3 regions of the Pseudoalteromonas sp. T1lg21 genome follow, and region 1 is predicted to be linked to each of the others. Evidence: predicted binding sites of a transcription regulator. Region 1 holds the regulator's gene; each other region holds the start of a gene.
What was found. Region 1 encodes LexA, which represses DNA repair genes until DNA is damaged. Its sites were predicted from a motif close to TACTGTATNNNNATACAGTA; they were not measured.
Positions count from the first base shown of each region.

Region 2: uvrD (DNA helicase II) is a predicted target of LexA. The motif match lies at 2,438-2,457, and genes of this name have one in related genera.
Region 3: C2M25_RS20900 (LexA family protein) is a predicted target of LexA. The motif match lies at 1,488-1,507, and genes of this name have one in related genera.

Region 1 covers NZ_PQBX01000065.1:25,928-34,654, reverse strand. The annotation lists gene ctaD (cytochrome c oxidase subunit I) at 1-898, opposite strand, end outside; partial or broken gene coxB (cytochrome c oxidase subunit II) at 898-2,039, opposite strand; gene lexA (transcriptional repressor LexA) at 2,481-3,098, opposite strand; gene C2M25_RS19610 (PaaI family thioesterase) at 3,259-3,696, shown strand; gene C2M25_RS19605 (hypothetical protein) at 3,704-4,084, opposite strand; gene C2M25_RS19600 (hypothetical protein) at 4,243-4,968, shown strand; gene C2M25_RS19595 (VOC family protein) at 4,943-5,296, opposite strand; gene C2M25_RS19590 (endonuclease) at 5,407-6,066, shown strand; gene C2M25_RS19585 (S41 family peptidase) at 6,167-7,789, shown strand; gene C2M25_RS19580 (hypothetical protein) at 7,782-8,156, shown strand; gene hmpA (NO-inducible flavohemoprotein) at 8,190-8,727, opposite strand, start outside.
Region 2 covers NZ_PQBX01000010.1:174,870-183,596, reverse strand. The annotation lists gene C2M25_RS06320 (GNAT family N-acetyltransferase) at 1-230, opposite strand, end outside; gene uvrD (DNA helicase II) at 208-2,373, opposite strand; gene C2M25_RS06310 (hypothetical protein) at 2,633-2,857, shown strand; gene C2M25_RS06305 (YacL family protein) at 2,980-3,348, shown strand; gene C2M25_RS06300 (peroxiredoxin-like family protein) at 3,381-4,010, opposite strand; gene C2M25_RS06295 (dUTP diphosphatase) at 4,144-4,764, shown strand; gene yrfG (GMP/IMP nucleotidase) at 4,765-5,421, opposite strand; gene nudE (ADP compounds hydrolase NudE) at 5,483-6,055, shown strand; gene cysQ (3'(2'),5'-bisphosphate nucleotidase CysQ) at 6,048-6,845, shown strand; tRNA gene C2M25_RS06275 (tRNA-Met) at 7,086-7,162, shown strand; tRNA gene C2M25_RS06270 (tRNA-Met) at 7,209-7,285, shown strand; gene C2M25_RS06265 (hybrid sensor histidine kinase/response regulator transcription factor) at 7,733-8,727, shown strand, end outside.
Region 3 covers NZ_PQBX01000078.1:14,875-22,867, forward strand. The annotation lists gene C2M25_RS20895 (hypothetical protein) at 1-942, shown strand, start outside; gene C2M25_RS20900 (LexA family protein) at 1,066-1,470, opposite strand; gene C2M25_RS20905 (hypothetical protein) at 2,083-2,850, opposite strand; gene C2M25_RS20910 (hypothetical protein) at 2,954-3,589, opposite strand; gene C2M25_RS20915 (HNH endonuclease domain-containing protein) at 3,766-4,887, opposite strand; gene C2M25_RS20920 (hypothetical protein) at 4,977-5,639, opposite strand; gene C2M25_RS20925 (hypothetical protein) at 5,751-7,112, opposite strand; gene C2M25_RS20930 (helix-turn-helix domain-containing protein) at 7,175-7,411, opposite strand; gene C2M25_RS20935 (hypothetical protein) at 7,676-7,903, opposite strand.

The sequences.
Region 1 (8,727 bases):
GAGCAATCGATGAGGTTGCATACACCATAGAAGCGTAGCCAAATAACTTTTTGCGTGAAAAGGTTGGCACAATAGTCGAAATAATACCAAAGGCCGGCAAAATCATGATGTACACTTCAGGGTGACCGAAGAACCAGAAGATATGCTGGAACATCACGGGGTCGCCCCCTCCCGCGGCATCAAAAAAGCTCGTTGCAAAGTATTTATCGGTCAACACCATTGTGACCGCTCCTGCTAAAACAGGCATTACAGCAATTAACAAAAATGCGGTGATTAACCAAGTCCAGACAAACAGTGGCAGTTTCATCCACGTCATACCGGGCGCTCTTAGATTGACGATAGTCACGATAACGTTAATCGCCCCCATAATTGAGCTGATACCCATGATATGTACGGCAAATACAAATAGTGCAGTGTTATCGTTACTGTAAGTGGTGGAAAGTGGTGCGTAGAATGTCCAGCCAAATGCAGGACCGCCCCCCGGCATGAGTAAAGAAGCTAGCAGGATTAAAAATGCGAAAGGTAATATCCAAAAGCTCCAGTTGTTCATGCGCGGCAGCGCCATATCAGGTGCACCAATCATCATAGGCACCATCCAGTTAGCAAGCCCAGTAAATGCGGGCATAACAGCACCAAACACCATGATCAAACCATGTACCGTGGTCATTTGGTTAAAAAAGTGCGGATCGACTAACTGTAATCCTGGCTGAAATAATTCAGCGCGGATCACCATAGCCATCGCTCCACCAATCAAGAACATGGTAAGAGAAAAGATCAGGTATAAACTCCCAATGTCTTTATGATTGGTGGTGTAAAGCCAACGCTTAAACCCTTTCGCAGGATGATGATGGTCGTGATGCGCATGCCCTGTTGCTTGCTCATTAATAACGTTACTCATTATTTCGCCTCCGCTGCTGCATCAATCGCGGCTTGAATTTGACTCGGTTGGATCACATCGCCTGTATCATTACCCCATGCATTTCGCTTATAGGTAATAACCGCAGCAAGTTGCTTAATTGAAAGCTGCTTATCAAACGCTTGCATCGCCGTACCAGGGCGGCCATGTAACACAACATCAATGTGGTCTTTCACATCACCTAACACGATTGGGCTGCCTTTCAACGCAGGAAACACGCCTGGCAACCCCATACCTGTTGGCTGATGACAAGCGGCACAACTAGCCATGTAGACTTGCTCACCCAAGGTCATGAGCTCTTCTTTTGGTAATGTTTGATCGAGTAAAGCTGCATCAGCGGCTGCTGCATTGGCTTTTTCTTGTTTGGCATCAGCAAGCCAATTAGCAAACTCATCTTCAGGAAGGGCTTTCACTACAACGGGCATAAAGCCATGATCTTTACCGCATAACTCTGCGCATTGACCACGATACACACCCGGCTCGTTAATACGAGTCCACGCTTCATTAATAAACCCTGGGTTTGCGTCCTTTTTAACCGCAAAGTCAGGCACCCACCACGAATGAATCACATCGTCAGAGGTCATTAAAAAGCGAACTTTTTTATTGATAGGCAGTACCAAGGGTTTATCAACTTCAAGCAAATAATGCTCAGTTTTTTCTGCTTGGTTGTCTATTTGATCTTTCGGTGTAGCTAGAATTGAGTAGTAGGCAATATCTTCACCCATGTACTCGTAATGCCATTTCCATTGCGAGCCAGTCACTTTAATTGTGATATCGGCTTTAGAGGCATCTTCCATAGCAATGAGGGTTTTTGTTGCAGGCACAGCCATCGCGATTAGTATAACAAACGGAATGGCAGTCCAAAGTATTTCAACTTTTGTACTTTCATGAAATTGGGCTGGCTTAGCCCCTTTAGATTTACGGTGGTGTATTAAAGCCCAAAACATCACCGCAAAAACGATGATGCCAATCACACAACGATAATAAATATCGTCATGTGTAACTCATAAACATTATTACTTATATCAGTCACCCCTTTACGCATATTGAATTGGCTGTTTGCCAATGCAAATTGCACAGGTGCGAGTAATATAAGCCACAAGGCGTAACGCAGTTTACCCATGTGACGGCTCCTTTAAATGCTATTGCAAGACGCAAAGCGAAAAGGCGTTACAGCAAGGTGCCCATTCGTATTTTTATTGTTTAGATCGAATTCGTATCATCACGACGCAATGAAATGATACAAGCCCGTTGTATAACTCCCTGACACGTTTAGGTGTGTCAATTTCGTAAATAGGTGTTAATACAATGTACTAACCAATTAGTTAAAAAATGAGCAATAAGCAAGTTTTAGTGATAATAAATGTTTATTTTGGTGCAAAAATAACAACTATAATCAGCGCGTTATTTAATGTTTAGGCGTACAAACAAAATACAAAAAGAGAGGGAAACTGCGCCATATAAGGCTTTAAATGATGAGTAAGGATTCACAAATCCTAATTAAGTAGCAAAATTTCGATGGTGCACCAAATTAAGTCAATTTAATGCACCAAGTTGGGAACACTTACATCCAGTCAGCGTTTCGAATAACCCCTACCGCTAATCCTTCGATATTGAACGATTCGTGCTCTAGGTCAACTTCAATAGGTGAAAACTCTTCGTTCTCAGCGTGTAAAAATACTTTTCGGCCAGCTTTTTCTAAACGCTTAACAGTCACGTCTTCATCAACTCGTGCAACAACAACTTGGCCATTTTCAGCAACTTGTGTTCTATGTACTGCAAGTAAATCACCGTCCATGATGCCAATGTCTTTCATACTCATGCCATTTACACGCAGTAAGAAATCAGCGGCAGGCTTAAATAACGACGGATCAACTTGGCAATGGCTTTCAACATGCTCTTGGGCCAAAATAGGTTCGCCCGCTGCAACACGGCCAATTAAAGGTAAACCTAATTGCTCTGGTTCATCTTCTTCGATTAATTGAATACCACGACTCGCCCCAGGCTTCATTTTGATCATGCCTTTTTTTGCCAGTGCTTTTAGGTGCTCTTCAGCGGCATTGGCACTTTTAAAACCCAATGTTTGAGCTATTTCAGCACGCGTTGGTGGCATGCCTGTATCTTTAATAAAGACTTTAATGAGTTCTAAAATTTGCGATTGGCGTTTAGTTAATGGGCGCATACAACTGGTTTTCCATACAGTACATTTAACTGTGAGTATATACAGTTATCTGAAAATCGCAAATTTAATTAATACCGTCATATTGCTACAAAACTTACATTGAACCTCACTCTAAGATGCCATAAGGTATTAGCTTTAATTAGCAGGCTAAGGAAACACAATGAGCATTTGGCACCACCCAATCACGCTAGAGCTATGTAAAGAATTGGAGCAAGGGATCACCGGGCAAGGCACTTTAATGAAAACCATGGGCATTGAAGTGACAGAAATTGGCGATGACTATTTAGTGGCGACGATGCCTGCCATCCCAGAACATCATAACCCTATGGGCATGGTACATGGCGGAGCAAACGTTGTGTTAGCCGAGACAGTGGCAAGCTATGCAGCCAACTTTGTGGTTGATTTCAATAAATTCTACGCTGTTGGCCAAGAGATTAATGCCAACCATATGAAAGCATCACGTAAGGGAGTTTTAACTGCAACGGCTAGACCGCTGCATTTAGGAAAGCGCACCTCTGTTTGGGATATTAAAATTACCAATGCCGCAGGAGAGCTATGCTGCGTATCAAGAATGACCGCAGCGGTAGTAGAGCGCTAAATTCGACCTATTTTTCAACAGGATAAATAGTAATTTCAATCCCTGCGCCAATTGCTGAGATACGTAACAAGGTATCGGCATGCAGGGGTTGATTAAAGCATTTTGGCGAATTACCTGATTCAAAACCTATATCAAATGTTCGTTTTGAGCACGATAACCACTGTTTTAATGCATTGCGCGAGCAAGACTCAATAAGCTCGCAAAGCTGGTTAATCGCTTTATCTGGAGAGCTGATATCTGCGGTTGCTTCAATCCGTGCAAGTTGGCGGTATTCATCTTGGTCATAATGTAAAACCATGGCGTTTTTCTTCAAATCAGCAACAAGCGCACTAATATCGTGCTTTGATTCAAGCTCCAGATCTACATTTAAAAATTGAATTTCCGACATACTCTCGTTTTTACCCTCTATTGATATCGACTGAAACTTTAACTCAGTTTTGTATATATACCAAATCTAGAATACAGTTAATGCGACATTATGCCGCATTGGCAATACAGTTAAACAACTTAAAATAGCACCCATACAACAATAATAACGGGGTAATAATGAATAAACGCATGTTCAAGTATGCTCGTAAAGGGCATAAATGGCTTGGCTACTTGCTCGCTTTACAGATCTTCTTTTGGCTCTTAGGTGGGCTGGTAATGAGCTCATTACCGCTTGAAAAAGTGCATGGCAAACATTTGGCTAACCGCAGTTTAAGTAGCCCATTTATAGTGTCAGACTACCCTACTTCGATTGATAAAATAACCGCGCAATTTGAGCAAATCGAAGGTATTAAATATAGCCATTTTTTAAACACCCCGATTATAGAAGTCACCACCCCTCGCGGTGTCTTCAATTTTGATGGTAGAACGGGTTATAAAATGTCTGCTCCAAATGAAGCTCAAATCATTGAAAATGCACAAGCTCACCTGCTTATTAATGCTAACATGACTCAAGCGCAGCTATTACCAAAAGGGCCAAGAGAAGTCGGTCACAAAGCCAATGTTTGGCAAGTAAGCTTTGATGATTGGCTAACAACCACCTTATATCTAGATAGCCAAACCGGTAAGGTTATTACTGTGCGCAGCACCTTGTGGCGCATTTTCGACTTTTTCTGGATGCTGCACATTATGGATTATGATGAGCGAGAAAACTTTAACAACCCATTGCTTATCAGCTTCTCAGCCACCAGCGTGCTGTTTTGTATAACTGGGATTATTTTGTTACTACAAAACGTTCGTTTAAAGCGAAAAAAGCCAGCTATACGTGCTGTTCAATCAAAATAGGATTGCCGTCTGGGTCGGTGATAATAAAACTCGCGTCACCGGCCTTTTGTATCTCTAACCCCTGTTGCTGAAAACGTGTCGCTAATTGCTCAAAAGTAGCAAACTCAGTCAGCGCCTCAGCGTTTTGATCCCATCCGGGGTTAAATGTCAGCATGGTTTTATCAAACATGCCTTGGAACAAACCAATTAAATGTTCACCGTTTTTCATGATCAACCAATGTTGTTCAATCTCCCCAGCAAACTCTTTAAATCCTAGCTTTTCATAAAACTGCTTTGAAGCATGGATATCTTTTACATTTAAACTCACAGAAAAGGCACCTAATGACATAGTTGTAATTCCTTTAATAAAAACGGCCTAACAACTATAGCTGAGTTGAAATACTTTTCCTTTTTAGAATAGTCACTCTAAAATAACCGTTCCTGTAGTTCACTCATGTGATGGATATGCGTTTAATTTCTTTTGCTGTTCTGTGCTTTTTAATTAACTTTTCAGCTTCTGCTGAGCAATTTTCTAGCTTTTCGAGTGCCAAAAAGCACCTTGTAAAATCGCTGCCTGAAAATAGCAAAAGCTTATATTGTGGCTGCGATATAAAGCGACAAGGTAAAAAACTGGTACCCGATCCAGATTCATGTGGCTATATTCCACGCAATGCCATCACCCGAGCGGGTAACGAGAATGCCCGAGCAAAAAGAATAGAATGGGAACATATTGTGCCAGCCTGGGAGTTTGGCCATCAATTACAATGCTGGCAAGATGGCGGTCGTAAAAACTGCGTAAAGGTCAGTGAAAAATTTCGTCAAATGGAGGCTGACATTAATAATCTTGCCCCCGCTATTGGTGAGATCAATGCAGACCGTTCAAACTTTCGCTATGGGATGGTGACAACATCAAGCGCAAGTTACGGTGCTTGCCCAATAAAAATCGATTTTAAACAACGTGTATTTGAGCCGCCAATTTATGCAAGAAAGCAAATAGCCGATACCTATTTCTATATGCAAAAAACCTATGGCTTAAAGATATCTGACAAACAACGTAAACTGTTTGAATCATGGCAAAAGCTTGAAATAGCTGAAATAAGCAACCGTAAGTCCCTGTAATTATTTGCACATTTTTTTACATGCAGGGTTAAACAACTGGTTGCTTTAAAAGTAAGTAATTGTTAGTTTTTAAACAATTCATACAAGAAAGGAAGCACCCATGTTTAAAAATACCAAACTCGCTTTAGCTATCTTTTTAGCTGTTTCTGGCGTATCACTATCTGGCTGTGGCGGTGGCGGCTCATCGAGCAATACCGATACGACTAATCCGCCACCAACAACGACAGAACCCACTTGGACAGCTGGCACCTTTGCCGCATCAAGTGAATTTAAAGATCAGTGCGCCGTACCGCGTACTGGTAATGATCCGTATAACGATAATCAACCTTACCCAGATACCGCTGGCTCTGAGTTTACTGAGAAGATGTGGCTACGTTCATGGAGTGATGAAACCTATCTTTGGTACGATGAAATAGAAGATAACGACCCAGATAACTTCAGCTCTGTCGCCGCTTATTTTGATCAATTAAAAACCTTCGAAACAACAGACTCAGGAGCTTATAAAGACAATTTTCACTTTAGTGTGCCAACTGAAGACTATTTTCAAGAGTCTCAATCAGGCGTAGTTTCAGGCTATGGAATCAACTGGGCTTTAATTAGTGGCACACCTCCTCGTGACTTACGAGTTGCTTATTTAGAAGATGACTCCCCTGCCGCTAATGCAGGCTTACAACGAGGCGATCGCGTTTTTTTAGTGGATGGTGTCAGTATTGATACAAATACGGAATCAGGTATTGATACATTAAATGAAGCTTTATTTGGGCCAACCGCTGGCGATACACATACCTTCAAGGTAATTAGTAATGATGAGACAGAAAAAACATTCTCTTTAGTGGCTGGTAATATCACCCAAACACCGGTACAGAATGTCGATACCATTACCACAGAAGGTGGCACTAAAGTGGGCTACATGCAGTTTAACAGCCATATAAGTATTGCTCAGCCTGAGCTGATAAGTGCTGTGAATAAGTTCAAAGCCGACAACATTGACGAGCTTGTCATCGACCTTAGATACAATGGCGGTGGCTTATTAGCGCTTTCATCACAACTTGCCTATATGATCGCTGGGCCTGCCAATACGAGTGACTATTTTTACTATCAGATCATTGAAAATGACAAACAGACCGAGAGCGATCCATACCCGTTTGTTGATGTTGAAATCGATTATTCTACTTTCGAGGGAACGAATAACACGCTCCCTGACTTAAACTTATCGAAAGTCTATGTACTCAGTACAGCAAACACTTGTTCTGCATCAGAAGCCCTGATCAATGGCTTAAATGGTATTGATGCTGAAGTTATTTTAATTGGCGGGACAACGTGTGGTAAACCATATGGTTTTACCCCAACACATAACTGTGCGACGACTTACTATACAATTCAGTTTACTGGTACCAATTACAAGGGCTTTGGTGAATACTCAGACGGCTTAGTACCGACTCCTACACCACAATTTGCTGCCGATGTAAAAGGCTGTGAGCTTGATGACGACTTTAATCACCAGTTAGGTGATAGTGACGAAACACTATTGAGTGCAGCACTTTATCATATCGAAAATGGTAGTTGTCCAGTGGTAGCCCAAAGTGACACAGCTAAGCAAGCGACAACCTCAACTTATAAAGCTGATGAAACAGGTATTGCACTTAAAGCCAATACCACACTTTACAAAAATAATATGGATTTAACCCGTCCACTGCTAGCTAAGGAAGGTGATAATGAATAAAGCACTGTTATTAACCTGCACCTTACTAGCAAGCATAGCTGGCTGTAAAAGTACTCAAGCGGAGCAACCGCAAAATGCCACGCTTGTTCGGGTAAACCCGGGAGTGATTACTGAGCTACAGCAGGCTATTCAATCAGCTAAAGGCGGTGCACTGGTCACCTTAGCCGATGATGTGTTTACTAAGAGCGCAGAGTTACTGATTGATCACGGCACCAACAAAGGACCTGATGGTCTGCCAATTATGGGCGCCCATTCAATTCCTTCTGAGAAGTTTGTGTTGCAAAAAGCAGGTGAGCAATGCCTGCTTTACTACCCCAAAAAAGAGCTCCGTATTCCACTTCCTAATGTAGAGTGCGAAGTTAACTAACAAAAAGGCGCAGCTCAAGCTGCGCCTTTTACATCATAGGCTTTGGTGAGGGCCAAATACCTCATAATGAATACGCTCACTTGCAACCCCAATACTTAGCAGTTGCTCTTTTATCATTGCCATAAAGGCGATTGGGCCACACAGGTAAAAGTCACCTTTACTAATTGGTAAGCTGTCAGCAATGTCGTTTACATCCATCAAGCCCGCAAAATCACCCCCTTTGCCATCTTTAAACCAGGTAACACAATGTAATGAAGCGTGCGCGTTTTGTTGCTTTATTAAGTACTCTTTAAAGGCAAACTGCGTCTCACTGTCGCAAGCATGTAGGTAATGGATTGACTGGTTAGGGTGATTACTTAATAGTGTTTCTAGCATCGCCATCATTGGGGTTTGACCAACTCCCGCTGAAATCAATACAACAGGCGAGTCAATTTCGCGAAGCACAAAGTCGCCTGCGGGTGGGTAAATTTCTACCTCTTCCCCCTCAGTTAAGCTGTGTAGGTAGTTAGATACCAAGCCTTCTTTTTTCACGCTAATACGGTAATTACAACCATTACTTTGCTGCGATAAA
Region 2 (8,727 bases), on a different contig from region 1:
GCGTGATGAAACTCTTGACCAAGAATTTGGTGAGCATGTTTTGGAAACTCACTATTTGCTAATAATGAGTTGCTACTGAAAACATAGGTATTTTTAAGCGCTAATTGGTTTGCAAACTGATAGCACCAAGTTTCGCTGCCTTGCACAAAGACAAGCTGGCGATGCTTTGCAATCACCAGCTCATTACACAGTGCTGTTATATACTCATTATAAGGCTTGAAGTCTTGCATACTGTGTTACAAGCCATTTGCTGCCTAGGTCATCAAAGTTCACTTGAATACGTGACTGTGCGCCGCTACCTTCGTAATTGAGTACGGTTCCTGCACCGAACTTAGCGTGTAATACGCGTTGCCCTAAGTTAAAGCCGCTATCTTCAAATGCGGCATGTGTTACTGACGGACTAAAACGACCTGCCGCAGGTGGTCTTGAAACCTGTGTTTTAATACGAATTTCTTCGATACAGTCTTCAGGCATTTCGCGTAAAAAGCGTGATGGGCTGTGGTATTTTTCTTGTCCGTATAAACGGCGACTTTCTGCATGGCTAATGTATAGTTTTTCCATTGCGCGAGTCATACCAACATAGCAGAGGCGACGTTCTTCTTCTAAACGACCAGACTCTTCATTACTTTGTTGTGATGGGAACATGCCCTCTTCAACACCAACCATAAATACCAGTGGGAATTCTAGGCCTTTTGCTGAGTGCAGAGTCATCATTTGCACCGCGTCTTCGTGCTCGTCAGCTTGACCTTCGCCAGATTCTAGTGAGGTATAAGCCAAAAAGCCCTGTAGTGGTGAGCTGAACTCTTCATCTTCTGGGAGTTCATATTGACCACAAGCACTAATTAGCTCTTCTAAGTTTTCTACGCGGGCACGGCCTTTTTCACCTTTTTCAGCTTGATACATTGCCATTAACCCCGAGCTTTGAATGGCGTATTTCGCTTGCTCTTCTAAGGTGAGATCGCTGATCTTATCTTCGATATGCTCAACAAGCTCTAAGAATTTAGTGACGGCACTCGCTGCACGGCCAGATAAGTGCTGCTGCTCGATAATAGCTTTTGCGGCATACCAAAGTGGCAATGACTCATTGCGCGCGCAATCACGAATGTGGCTTAGTGTTTTATCACCAATGCCGCGAGCAGGGGTGTTAATAACGCGCTCGAAAGCAGCATCATCTTGACGGTTACCCACTAAACGTAAATACGAAAGTGCATCTTTGATCTCTTGGCGCTCGAAGAAGCGCATACCGCCGTAAATACGGTATTTTAAACCTTCTTGTAGCATCGCTTCCTCGAGTACACGAGATTGCGCATTGTTACGGTATAAAATGGCGGCATCTTGTAATGCATTACCTGCATTTAGCCAGCTACGTAGTTTGCTGCTGACAAAGCGCGCTTCGTCTAACTCATTAAACGCAGCGTAAACAGAAATAGGCTCACCATCATTGCCGTCTGTCCACAGGCTTTTACCCATGCGTTCAGCATTGTTTTTGATCAGCGCATTTGATGCTTTCAAGATTGTTGCCGTTGAACGGTAATTTTGTTCAAGGCGAATGGTTTCGGCTTCGAAGTCAGTTAAAAAGCGTTTGATATTCTCAATTTTTGCGCCACGCCAGCCATAGATACTTTGGTCATCATCACCTACGATCATAATACTGTTAGTGTCACCTGCGAGTAATTTTAACCAGGCATACTGAATAGTATTAGTATCCTGGAACTCGTCGACCAGCATATGGGCAAAACGCTGTTGATAATGACGTAAAAGTGTTGGGTGGTTTTTAAGTACTTCGTAGCAGCGCAGCAGTATTTCTGCAAAGTCGACTAAACCTGCACGGTCACAAGCCTCTTGATATGCAGCATAGACTTTCAGCATCATTTGCTCATTAATATCGTAGGCTTGAATGTCTTTAGGTCGCAGACCTTCATCTTTTTTCGCGCTGATATACCAACCAAATTGTTTTGCTGGCCACTTTTTATCATCGATGTTCATCGCTTTAAGTAAGCGTTTGATCATACGTTGTTGATCGTCAGAATCTAAAATTTGAAAGCTTTCAGGCAAGTTCGCTTCACGGTGATGGGCGCGCAGAATACGATGAGATAAGCCGTGGAAAGTACCAATCCACATACCACCAACCGGTGCTTTTAAGGTTTCTTCTACACGAGTGCGCATTTCTTTCGCGGCTTTGTTAGTGAAGGTTACCGCAAAGATGCTGTATGCAGAAGCTTGCTCAACTTGCATGAGCCATGCGATGCGATGAACAAGTACTCGAGTTTTACCAGAACCTGCACCTGCAAGTACTAGCATATTTTGCAATGGGGCTGCGACTGCATCCCGTTGTTTGTCATTTAAGCCATCGAGTAATTCAGAAACGTCCATCGTTACGCCTTTTCAATCTATAATGGGTGGAGTATAACAGGTGTTTATGCAAGGCTAAATAAAATACTGTTTTTATAAACAGCTATTTGGGCAAGTCATTAAAATTGAAGTATAAAAATTGTGAATTTGACCGATTTTTAGCAAAAAAAACTAAAATCAAAATAACGTAACTTTTTAACGCTTTGATTTGTAAGCCATAATAAGTTGGCATAAAGTGTGTTTACTAAAAGTATAATCATTAAAAACTACAGAGGTTAGTATGGCAGAGCAAGGTTCTGGCGGTAATGTAATCGCAGCAATATGTAATATCTTTTTTCCTGGTTTAGGACAATTGGTACAAGGTCGTTTAATGGCGGCTATTGCATTCTTTTTAGCATGGGTTATTAGTGGTGCACTAATTTATGTTGCAGTTGGCTTTATTTTACTGCCAATCGTATACCTATGGGCGATTATTGATGCTGCGCGTTTCAAATCGAGAGTCTAGCTATTTTAAATAGCATAAACACGAGCGCCACGTTGGCGCTCGTGCTGCTTTAAAGCTACAAAACTCGCCACGTTTAGCTGCAAACGGTATAATTAGCAGATAACGTATTATGAGTACCCTCCATGGAATATCAATTTATCCGCGATCCTATTAGCGGTTTACGCATTAAAATCTCCTCTGAGCATGCAGTTATTGGCCGTTGGCTAAATGAAGAAGTCGGCAAAGAAAAAATCGCGATGGTGCAAGCGTTGATCTCTGCGGTTAAGAGCAGTCATGAGCCTTTAACCTTACAGGGTCAAGAAATTGATTTGATCTTAAGTAAAGACGAAGCGCTATTCGAAGCTCATGCATTACATCAAGACAACGAAGACTTAGTTGCCTACCAAGATGATGATTTAATGCTTGAAGAAGAAGGCCTGTGCAGTGGCTGTGGTTTTGAAGACTTTGTTGATTTAATTGAATCTTGGCAAGAATTTACACAAGGCCGATAAGCAGACGCATGGTCTGCTTATCGATTACTAAATTATTGCTCGCTCACTGATTTAACAGCGGCTAGTAATAAATCTTCTGTTAAGCGGACTTTGTAATTTGGGTTGGCGTATTGAAAATGAACTAACCCATTTGTATCTATCACGAATACTGCGGGTACTGGCAGTGCTACTTTCGCTTCACCCTCTAACGAGACAAAGTTAACCCCAAGCTTATTGCGGTAAATCTTTGCTGTTTTGTCATCTAAGTAAAACGCTAGACCTAACGTTTGCGCCAAAGTGAGGCTGTCGTCAGAAAGCAATTGATAGCTAGGAGCTGTAATTTTTGTTTCAGCGAGTTTTTCAGGGCTATCTGGTGAAACGGCAATTAATTGCGCGTTTAAATTTGCTAATTCTTTCTCAATTTTTTGCACGCTGGCCAATTGCTTTGAACAATATGGACACCAGCCACCACGATAAACAATCAGCACAGTGGTTTTCTCTTTAAAGCGCTCAGCGAGCGAGACGGTTTTACCGTATTGGTCTTTCAATTCAACATTTGGCACCGTTAAGCCAGGTAATAACGGACTAACTTGCTCTGCTGACTCGGCAATATTGGTCGCAGTTGCAGCGATAACGTGGCTTGATAGTACAAACAGTACACTAATGAATAGGGATTTAAACATGGGCTTCCTCGGTTATTTTTATCAACTGCAAAGATGACCTGATTGTTGCGGGATTTATTTCATCTTTACCTACATCAAACTCAAATTTAACTGTAGTATATAGGCAAATAAAAAATGCAAGTTGGGATAAAGAATGTCTGCTAATTTACAAAAACTCGTTGTTATGCTCGAAATGCAAAATGCGATGAATACCAAAGTTCATGAGCAATGGTTTAGCCAAGGTTTTGAATGGTATCGTGCAATTTGGGTTGAGTGTGCTGAAATGCTTGATCACTACGGTTGGAAGTGGTGGAAAAAACAAACCCCAGATACAGAACAAGTTATTTTAGAGTTAGTTGATATTTTCCATTTTGGTTTATCTTTACGTATTGATGGTGAAACCAGCTATGAGCAGTTGGCTGCGCAACTTGAAGCTGAGTTAAGTGCACCAGTTCAAGCCGATGATTTTAAACAAACACTCGAATTATTAGCCGCATCAGCTGTTGCTGAAAAGAGTTTTAATGCCGCTGCATTTGCAGGTTGTATGGCGCAAATTGGTATGGATATCGATGATTTATACCGTGGCTACGTTGGTAAAAATACCTTGAACTTCTTCCGCCAAGATCATGGCTACAAAGACGGTAGTTATATCAAAGTGTGGAATGGCCAAGAAGATAACGAGCACTTAGTTGAAGTGGTAAAAAGCCTCGATACAGAGCATGCAGATTTTGCAAAACTTGTATACCAAGGCTTAGAGCAGCGTTACCCGAAGTAATTATTTAACGGGGATAAACTCGCGAAAATCGATGGTCGATAAAAAGCCATCAAATTGCTTATGCGGTTGCTGACTATCAGGGTTGGCAACCGCAAGTATATGGCCGATACCAAACTCTTTTGCCGCATCTAGTACGGCAGGGCTGTCGTCCACAAATAAAGTCCGTTCCTTATCAAACTGCCATTCTTGGTGGACTTGTTGCCATAATGGTTGATGCTCTTTACTCACGCCATATTGGTGAGTTGAGATCACCCCGTCTAAGTAATTATCGATAGCAGTATGTTCAAACTTTAACATGGCACAATCTGGGTGCGCGTTAGTAAGCATGATCAATTGCTTGCCTGCTTTTCTCAGTTCAGTTAAGAAAGGCGGAACATCTTCACGAATTCTGATTAAATGTTGAATCTCACGTTTTAGCGCCATAATTGGTAAATCAAGTTGCTGTTGCCAATAATCTAAACAGTACCAATTAATTTGTCCGTGAACTTGTTGATAACGGTGCAAAATGTCAGCTTTTGCTGCGTCTAAACTGATTTTATGTTTACGTGCATATTGCTCGGGAATAACAGTAAGCCAGAAATAATTATCAAAATGCAAATCGAGTAAGGTGCCATCCATATCTAACAACACAGTATCGATTTTTGACCAATTTAACATAGGCAATTCACTTTAAAAGATTTATGATGAGCATAACTGCCATGATAGCAAATTAATGCCAATGACACAGAAAAAGCATCCTACACCACCGCAAATTTTGTCTAATGAAGTTGTCGCTAAAAGTCGACTATTTACTGTTGAATCGCTCGAATTGAAGTTCTCAAATGATGAGCAAAGGCAATACGAAAGAATTCGTGGCGGTGGTAGGGGGGCTGTTATGATCGTGCCAGTAACGGCCGATAACGAACTGTTATTAGTGCGAGAATATTGTGCAGGTACCAATGATTATCAGTTGGGCTTTCCTAAGGGCTTAATTGACCCAGGCGAAACACCTCAGCAAGCTGCAGACCGTGAGCTGAAAGAAGAAGTTGGCTTTGGTGCTAAACATTTCGCTGAACTTAAAAAAGTTAGCATGGCGCCAAGTTACTTTAATGCCACTATGCATATTTTGTATGCTGAAGATCTCTACACTGAAACCTTACCTGGTGATGAGCCTGAACCGCTTGTCGTTGTTAAATGGCCAATAACTGATTGGCAATCATTATTGCAACAAGAAGACTTTACTGAAGCACGAAGTGTCGCAGCTTTGCTATTATTAACAAAGTACTTAGAGTCGGGAGCGGGCAATGAATGATTTTTTAGAACCGTGTATTCGGTTAGCTGAGCAAGCAGGCGATGCCATTATGGCCATTTATCAGCAGGATGATATTGGTGCTGAGCAAAAGTCAGATCATACTCCGGTCACCAAGGCTGACTTAGCATCAAATGACGTATTAATGGCAGGTTTGAAGACCCTAGCCCCTGATATTCCAATTATGTCAGAAGAAACACCCATTCCAGCGCTGGCAGACAGAAAAGATTGGCACCGTTATTGGCTGCTTGATCCTATGGATGGTACTGGGGAGTTTATTCTGGAAAGCGGTGATTTTGCAGTTAATATCGCATTAGTTGAAAATAATCGCCCAGTGCTGGGTGTTATTCATTGGCCAGCGAAACAAGTGACTTATTTTGCAAGTTATCAAAATGGCGCGTTTAAACGTGAAAATGGCCAAGATCAGCAAATTTCGGTAGCAACACCCGATAATTTAACCTTAGCTGTAAGCCGCAGACAAAAAATTGAAGCGGTCAGCCAGTATCTAAATACTCAGTTTGCGACAGTGGCATTAGGCTCATGTTCATTAAAAGCGTGTATTATCGCTGAAGGTAAAGCGGATTGCTTTTTACGTATCGGGCCAACAGGTGAGTGGGATACCGGCGCGTCACAAGTGATTGTAGAAGAAGCCGGTGGTTGCATTACAGATGCTGAATTTAACCCGTTAACTTACAATCAACGAGAAAGCACTGAAAATCCTGATTTTATTGTGATGGGTCACCCGGATTGGGAATGGCAAAAAATGATTAGTCCTCATCAGCGTGCATTTTAGCTTTGTTTTGTGTGCTTTTTGTTCGTTTGAGTTAAATTTATCACTATAACCCTTGATTTCTAATCTTATTGCTATATGATAGCGCTCTCTTTGAAACAGGGCGTCGTTAACATGCTCATGTTACTAAGAGATTACAGGCGCGGGATGGAGCAGAATGATAAATCATTCGTCGGACTCGCTAATACCTGAAGTCGAAGGTCGTCGGTTTAAATCCGGCTTCTGGGACTCTAAACATACAGGCGCGGGATGGAGCAGCCTGGTAGCTCGTCGGGCTCATAACCCGAAGGTCGTCGGTTCAAATCCGGCTCCCGCAACCAACTTCTTAAATTAAGTGAGAAGTAAAATAAACTTAATAATTTCAGGCGCGGGATGGAGCAGCCTGGTAGCTCGTCGGGCTCATAACCCGAAGGTCGTCGGTTCAAATCCGGCTCCCGCAACCAACTGAAATTATATAATAGACACGCGAAAGCGTGTTTTTTTATGTCTGGAATTCAGGCTCAGAGCCCGAAGGTCGTCGGTTCGCTCTCAAAATTCACCCGTTAATTCTACGGGTAGGTTGGTTTGAGCGCAGCGAAACCCAACATAAACAGAGCTATCAGCTTTCAGCCGTCAGACGTCAGTTGATCAGAGCGATAGGCTTGACCTAGAACCTAGCACCTAGAACCTAGCACCTAGCACCTAGCACCTAGCACCTAGCACCTAGAACCTAGCACCTAGCACCTTTACCCCGCTAACTCGCTAACTCGCTAACTCGCTAACTCGCATCTAAATCCAACCCCTTGATATCTATCTTGGTTATTCATCCCTAAATTGGGAAATGATTATGAATGTTAGCTGAACTGAACTACGCTTGATTAATAACTAATAATAAATGTGTAGATTTAGGGATGATCCGTTTTTTTATAGTGCTCTTAGCAGTTCTGTTTTTACCTTCAGCTTGGTCTGCATTTCATAATTACGATATTGATGATGGTCTATCGCAAAGTGTTGTGTTCGATATTGTGCAAGATCAGCAAGGTTTCATGTGGATTTCAACACAGGCAGGCTTAAATCGCTTTGATGGCAATGAATTTACTGTATTCACAGCATCTGATGAGGAAAATAGCCTAGCGAATAACTATATCTATCCGTTGGCACTTGATAGCGAATCACAGCTGTTTATAGGTACTCGAAATAGTGGCGTAAACCAACTCGCATTACATAATTATCAATTTTCTGAGCCGCTTTTAAAAGAGCACCGCATTACCAGTTTATTGGTGGCGCAACAGCAAGTTTATATTGGCACTTACGACGGCAGCCTGTTTCGTTACGATAAGCGAACAGAGCAACTTGAAACCTTAATAACAGGGTTAAAAAAGCCTATTTATGCGCTATCAAAAATCGCTGACATACTTTGGATAGGAACGCATGGAGCTGGGCTACTTCATTATGATCTTATTAATAAACAACAAATTAATACTGTTTTTTCTGGCTTTGCTGAGCCAGTAAATATTCATGCCAGTATCTTTGCAATCAAACAGGCCGCCGATGGCAGTATTTGGTTGGCAAGTCAGGGCGGCGGTTTATATAAGATTGAGCTTAGTACCAAAACAATAACGCAGTGGTTAACTTCTAATGATGATAATTCTGGGCTTAGTAGCAATGAAATTCGTGATATTGAGTTTGATAGCCAGGGCCGAGTTTGGCTAGCAACGCGAGGCGGCGGAATTAATGTTTACAACCCCATTGATGCAAGTTTCACCGTTTTAGCGCATGACCCGTTTGATAAATATAGTCTTGCCCATGACCGGGTATATAGTATCTATCGAGACAGTAGTGACATCATGTGGTTTGGTACTGCACATGGGATCAGTAAGCTCGACCCCGCATCATTACAATTTAG
Region 3 (7,993 bases), on a different contig from region 1:
TTTGTTTATACGCCTGGCGATAGAGAAGAATTTGTCTTTGGTGAAATGTTAGAGGGTTTACAAAAATTTGGTTATGGGGACCTTTGTTTCAAGATGCCAACAAGATCATATGCTAACGATTGTATATTGAACAAACTCCCTTACGAGAAATATGTCGGAAAAAGAGGGTATTATACAGATCGCAAACCTTTTATTGACTACTCTGGCTATGTAGCAAAAGAAGCTATCCTTGAAACTGGAGAAACTATATATTTAGTCACCTCGAACAAATTTAAACATGTAGGCGATAAGATAATCTCACTAGCCGAACATGAAAAAATTAGCAATTTTCAACCTGTGCCAATTTACGAAGGTTCTTCCGTCTTATTAACTGGTTATAGTAAGATTTCTAAAGGTTATTTAAATGTTAGTAGCCAAAACAAACATAGTTATAATGAGACACAAATAAAGAAAATCAGAGATATCGCTAGTAGATACCCTAAAAATGGGCAAAAAATAGCTGACTTACTATCCACATTAAAAATTGACTACGATGATTTCGAAGGCAGAACTGTAGTTTCATGGATGCCTTATAACAACCCTAAATCTTATTTATCGATAAAGTTCATTTTTAAAGACTCTGGAGAAGTTTACCCTTTTGTGGAAGTATTATACAAAGCTGATGATTGGCTCTTTATTGATGAGTACTCAATATCTGCAGATGGTTACAGATGGGATAGCTCTAAAAGAACCTTTGACCGAGACAATTCTGGAGGGACTATTTGGGAGTGGGACACAGATTCATTAAATGATGAATATATAAAGGTCTTATCTAAAATGGCTAATGCTAAAAGCTCTAAAATTAGATTTCGCGGTCGCCAATACTACGCTGATTATGAACTAACAAGCTCTCAAAAATCTGAATTGGCAAGCCTTATAGAATTAGCTAACTTAACAAAGTGACAGCATCCTACGTTTACTAAACAAGTTAAATACTATAAGACCCGACGAAAACTCTAAATGCTATCTATATTTGATAGCATTAAGTCAAGGCATTCTATATGAACTATGAGGGTTTATTTGCATTTATGGTTTAAATTCCATACAAGGCTTATGAAGTCTTATACTCCTTGTAACAACACCCTCTAAACAAAAATCATCCTCTGGTGAAACATACACCGGTTTAAATTCATCAGAGGCTGATAACAACAATCGGTTGTCTTTATCTATAATCTTACATACAAAACATCCGTTGTAGCTTGCAACAACAATATCACCGGTACTAGCATCCACCGCCCTATCAACTAAAAGTAAGTCACCATCATATATTCCTACTCCCTGCATAGACTGTCCTGAGGCCATTCCAATAAAGGTAGCATCAGGATGCTTAATTAAGAGCTGATCAAGCGACAGCCCGAGCTCCTTGTATTGAGCTGCAGGAGATTCAAAGCCTGTAATACCAGCTTCGATATAAATAGGGATAACGAACATAAGTAACAAAACCACGACACTGTTTATATATACAGTATAGTGAAAAGTTTGATTGTCGGAAAGTGAATTTTGAAATGGCTTGAACTTAGACTTACAAAATTAGATTTTCTAATATGTTGTTTAGGAAGGGCTTTATAAAAAAGCTGAGAATTGTATTTGTAATAAGCACTCTAACCGCTTGATTTTACAAAAGTATAAAAATGAGAAAAAATGCACTTTTGACTGTATAAAAAAACAGTAGTTAGTTTGTAATATTACATATTTTCAATAGGTTAACTTAATTTTGAAGAAAATCATGGGGTGTCAGGGGTCGCAGGTTCAAATCCTGCTATGCCGACCATTTTTCTCCACCCTACTCAATAAGTTACTGAACTTATCTATTTATTTTATCGCACCTTAACTCTGCATTCCTTTATTTATATCGCACATTTATCGCACCATATTTATCTAAATTTATTTTCTCTTTTTTAGGTTAGATTAGGTGTTGATTGGGGGGGATATATAGGAAGACAGCTAATGGCACCTTAAATAATCCAACTTTCCCTAAGTAGTATTCATAGACTCGTCAAACGAACTGCCTTGTAAATTACCCACTGTACAAAACAAATAGCCCTATATTTTTTCATTTATAAAAACATCGTTTCGCAATAGCTTCTTCAAGTTAGATAACTGAAATGAATTTTCAGTTTTGACTTGATGAACAATTGTTTGCTTAGTTCCTAAAAATGTAGGGTGATCAGATGGAACAGGATTCATTAGTGCTAATAAATTTGGGTTTTGGAGGTGGATATGGGCAATCAATCCATTCATATAGAATCGGTACACTTCCCAACCGTTAAAGCTTAATTTTATTGGAACAAAGTTATGTGTGGGTCCCAAGCCAGTTAATTGAATCAAAATAATAGGAAATACGCTCAACTTATCATCCATTTCCCCTATAATTATTCTTCGCAATATTTCTATTTGCTCCTTTGACAAAGTTACACCAACAAATTCTGGCAAAGATGAAACCGCAGCTCTCCACAATAAACTTAAAAAGAATTTTCTAATTTTTAATGGTTCATTAAAGTTAACAATTGTGAGTTCATTGATTAAGTCTGTAGCAGGTTTTCTGAGTTTGTCACTCGACCAAAGCAAGCCTTGAGCTCTTAATTCATCTATTGCATAAGAATCAATTTCGGATAAGTAGTCTTCTCCTTCTCTTATTACTATAGATTTATCATACCAACTATCAGCCCTTTTTATGAGCCGAACTGTTGTAGAACCTGCTGCTGGTTGCAGAAACTTATTTCCTGCCTTGCTTGGTCTAGTCAAAGATTTTGGTATTATATGGGATTTAACAAACTTTCCTTTTTTACCTGTCAGTAAACATAAACCCACCCTAACTCTCCTTATTAATCAATTCCTACTAATTTCTTATACACAGACTGATAAAAATTACAAAATGAAAGGCTCTTATAAGCATTTAACGCAGAGAATATGCTCAATACTTAGGATTCCGTAGCTCATAATAAGAATTACTAAACCGAGCGATACTTTTATAAACCCATTCAGAAATTTCTTTTGTACTAAGTAAATCAGCAATCCAACTTGAGCAGTCATCATCTAGCCAAGTTGCTTTACTTGAAATTCCTAGTTGCTTCATTAATCCCTTTATTTTTTTATTCGGAGCTTCATCTCTACCAAAAAAAGCTCCTTTATAATGAACAAGTTCGTTTCTTAAACTAATTATTAGCTCAATAGATTGAAATGGTTCAACTGCATTGTTCCATTCAATACCGTTTGTTCTCAACGCAACTAGATCCCACTTCTCCTGTACGTTAAGTTTTTTCTGTAAATTTTGTACAGCCCGCCATGCTTCACCTTCTGGACCACCTTCATCATGACAAATTACAGCTATTGAGATTTCTTCATTTATTTTTGCTTCTAAATAACTTGCAGCATTAATAATACAGGATGTATTAAATATAATTACATCTTGAGACTTTTCAGAAGTATTGGCTAACTCCGAAAACTTTTTGCAACCAGCTAGAAAATCGGCAGAGAAGCAATGCATCGAAGACTTTATTAATTTACCACCACAAGAATTATCTGCTTGTTCTTTTAGTTCAGAACTCATCTAAATCCTTCTTTAACAGTTAAGTCCAAGTATTTAATATTCAAAGAAATAATAACCTTATAAAAGGCCACTTAAAAATAACATCTTAACATATAATTAATTAATCAAATTATTCTCTTCCAACAGATAAAAAAACGTTACAGTAAACGCCTCTTTGAGCGCAGTTTTATAAACGCTCATAAAATAAGTTCGAATAAACCATTAATTGAATTACGTGTTAAAATTCTAATTTTCCCAAATCCAAATGTACCCTGTGTTGAATAGCTATATTCAAATAACAGCATGTCTTCCGTGCCATTACCGTTGAAGTCAGCTCTTGCAACCTCAATCAGCTGTTGACCCATACCTCCTTGTTCTTCAATGCACAGCATATTTTGTTTAAGCCTTTTAATAGCAATCGTACCGTCATCGACTTTGCTTTGATAGGTAGTACAATGTTGCGTTTCCAGCGGTGGTTCACCTAAGACCGGAAAAAAAGAAAATGGAATCAAATGTAAATCGACGATCCCTACTCTCGGTTCATTAATAAAACTATATTCTGCTATTTTTGCATTTTGAAGAAAGCTGAGTAGCCCACATTGATGCTCAAAAGTTGCGGACATTTTAATATCTATACTCGTCCTAGGGTAATACTCTGATTTAATCGCAGCAACATATTCCTTGCACGTACAAACATGCACTTTTTCATTATGTTCGTTTGTTAGTATGAGTTCACAGGCATGATTGTTTTGACCTAACAGTACCTTTCGGCTCATAAGATTATCTATATCAGCCTTAACTACAGTTTTAACGTCCTCTGCATCCAATAATTGAAGACCTTCTATTAGAGTAAATATTTCTTGAGGGTGCTCACTGTAATCTTCGAGTATTCTGGCAACTTCGGAGGGTAACAATTCACCGCATTCTAGACATTGTTGCAACAAGACTAACGCCTTTCCACGGTTTTTCCGCTTATCAATATTTTCTAGATTCTTCAGTATTTCACTCTTCACGCTTTTAGCTATACCAAGGAAAAAGTGTATGCGCGCCAAATCGAAAACGCGTGAACCTTTCTGAAGATTAGCACCTGCGCGACAAGGTAAAAGGTTTTCATATCCGTTGATGTCGAAATCTTCCGTCAATTTCAGCATTGACTTCAGTCTCTTTATTTCGACAGGATCATCTATAAGGTGCTCAGGGATTATGTGGTCAATATGAAAATCGCTGAAATCGATAAGCTCCCTTGTGTAGGCACACTTCTTTTTATGTGCAAGCCAAATAGCCTCTCGTTGGAAAGCTGTAAATTTTTGAGTGGACATTACAGAGTTATTCCTGATCCCCCTACAAAGGGGCTAAAATAGTTAGCAGATATATTTAGCAAAGCGAAACAGGACCAATATAAGCAATTCTACTTTAGTTGCTTATTAGCTCGATACTTTCCTGGAAATTCTAAGTCCTCAAACAGAGACTGCAAACATCTATCAATTTTTTCTATCGCTGATTCATACGTGCCCGCCGCACCTTGAATAATAGCAGCAGGAGGCTCATCACTATGTAAAGCCAATTCCATGCTACACAAACTGGATAATGTTCTAGTCAAATTACTTAAAGCAGCTCTAGAATTTTGCGATAGAAAAACAAAGTCTTCTTGCTCGATTTCATGGATTTTTGTAATGTGGAATAAAATTGATTTACCCACTTCAGGTCCTAATGAGTTTAAATTAGGGTGAAATTCACTAACCCGCCCGTAAGTACCATAACAAGCTTCGCAATATTTCTTAAACTCAACAAGTTGCGATTGTAATTTTTTAAATACTCTTATTTTTTCACCAAATAGTAAATCGTTCTTTTTTTGATAAAAAGCTAATTCAGCTTTTAAATGCTCAACCCTATTTACATATTCAGATTTCACTTCTTCAACTTTTCTTGTAATTAAATCAACGTCCTCTTTAGTTGCTAAGTTTTTACCTTTTTCGGAACTATAAGACTTAAGGAACTTATTAAAGAAACTTAAAGCTCCTATGGCCAAGAGAATTAATACTTGTAACCCAATAATAATCTCATTCATCATCGTTTATTTCTAAGCCTAGAAAGCTAACACTCATTTTATATAAGAGTTACGAAGTAGCATACTTTAGAAAACTGATTAACACCACAGCAGATTCATCTCCCATATTTACACTTAAGAAAACCAATACCTCTTTACTGTTCGCAGCCCCAATCCTATGTGTTCCGCGACTTGCTTCTGAGTCGGTTTTTTGCCTGTTTCTTTTGTTATCTCTTCAATTGCTTTCACCACAACCTCATTAGAATTACTTCGCTTTTTAGAAGCCGTACATTTGGCTGCTTTACTCTGCCTTTGCCTTATTTCATCCATTGATAGCTTAACATTGGGCTTCGCACACAAATATTCAGGGCAATAGCCAAGTAAGTCTTCTAGATATTCACCTAGTGTGTCTTTTTTGTATTTGTAGATAGTGCTTTTTGCCGTTTTTGTCAGTCCGTTTAACTCTTCAAGTGAAAAGCCTATCAGCTCATCATTGATTCTTTCCAGCTTTTCAAATGCTGTCTCTTTATTTAAATGCTGAAAGGCAACAAATAGGATGAAAGCTGTTTTATCACGTTTGCCTTTAGGCACCTTTCCTAACTTTCGAAAATGAATTTGGATAGTGTTTATACACTTTAGCCACCAATCCTTGATGTTGTGCCCGTAACGCCTCTGAATCTGTTGTTTGGCTTCATTGCTTTTAGGTTTAAATGGCAAACTAACAACTCTGGACTCTTTTTTGATTTTTAATTCATCTCTTAATGGCTCCAAGTTTAGGTAATTTAGTAGCTTTTCAAATTGATACTTTGGCCCGCCACTAAAAAACCTTGCTTGTAAGCCTGTGCGTCCATGAACAGAGCCTGGTATGCGCAAATTTCCATAAGCTCTTTTTGATGCAGTACTATCAATATGCCAAAAAGAATTTATGTTTTTTAAACTCTCAATAAATGTGTTTGCTACCACCTTCCACAATTCTTTATTAACTTCTGAAGCTTCTACAGGGTCATATATCCAATATAAATGAATCCCACCAGATCCAGAGCAAACATAACCTGTAAAGGGTGGTAATTTTTTCTTTATTAACACTTGAAGAACCCTTTCAATCAAGTCATGCTCAAACTCTCGTACTCTTCTCACGTCAACTTTTTCAGTGACATCAATATCAATCCAATTAGCCCTAAGGAGCGCTAAATTTATAGCTTTTGGCCAGCAGTAAAACTCGTTTGGACTATAGTAATTATTAACCGCTTCGCTTTTGCAGTTTAATACTCCTTGAACATACCTCGTTGTTTTACTCTTAAAAGTCTTTAAATCTGTATTCTTATTGGACTTTCGGTTTCCTAATAAAAATATTTTTGTACCTGATTCATGATTATTACTGAAAAGTGCCCTGACATATCTAGGTGAATGAAAATCGATTAAGTCATAAAAGTCTTTTGGCGAAGCAATAGCGTACTTTGGCCACGACAAAGGTGGCCTTTCTTTTAAGGCAAGCATATAATTTGAAGATGCAAAGTGCGGTTGGGGTATCGCCGGTCAAGCTGCCCCTTTCGCCTTCCTTACATCTTCACCCCTTCAAAACGAGCTAGCCATTGCTCAACCGTTTCCCGAATGAACAAACGAGATTTGCCTAACTTTATTGAAGGTGGCGCTAAACGCTGTATTTGATAGCTTTCTGGATTTTCACCAGCTTCTATTGCTTTAAATTGAGCACTAATTCGGTTGTGGATTGTGCGAGGTGATAATTGTAGTAACTCAGCTAAGTCTTTAACTGAAATAGTTTGAGATGATGACATGACAGCCCTCCAATACGTTTAATGGAGCGAAGGGCATTGTTCATGCAAGTATGCACGATGCTGCATATGCAGCCATGTCTTTCCTCTTTACGTATTGAAGGCAGCCATAAAGGCGCCTGTTTTCAGTCACCGAAGTGACTCCCTTCGCAGGAACGCAGCAATTGTGCGTATTTATGAATATAAGTGATGAAACGTGAACTATCAAGAGCTGTATTTAAAGAGTTGCTTTACTTCTTAAGGTTTTCCCATTATTAAAGTATTAGCTTACTGTTTCTCTTCCACCAATTTAGCCCAATGCTCTAATGCAGCTAACTTAATATTTTTATCTTTATGCTCCCATATCAATTTTTCTAAAAATGCCAATGCAATGTATTTCTCTACAGGAGATTCTGTTAACTCTCGTGCAAGCTTTCTTAGTCTGCTATTTGAAACATGCCTAATTTTGTTGGCAACCGTTTCTGATTCACTATGCATAGAGCTATGATGATTCATTTATTTCCTCTTCCTTTTAACTAAGACTCGTCTGTTTTTATAAAATAAGACTGCGAAAAATATAACCAAGCTTATTATCATTATATTACT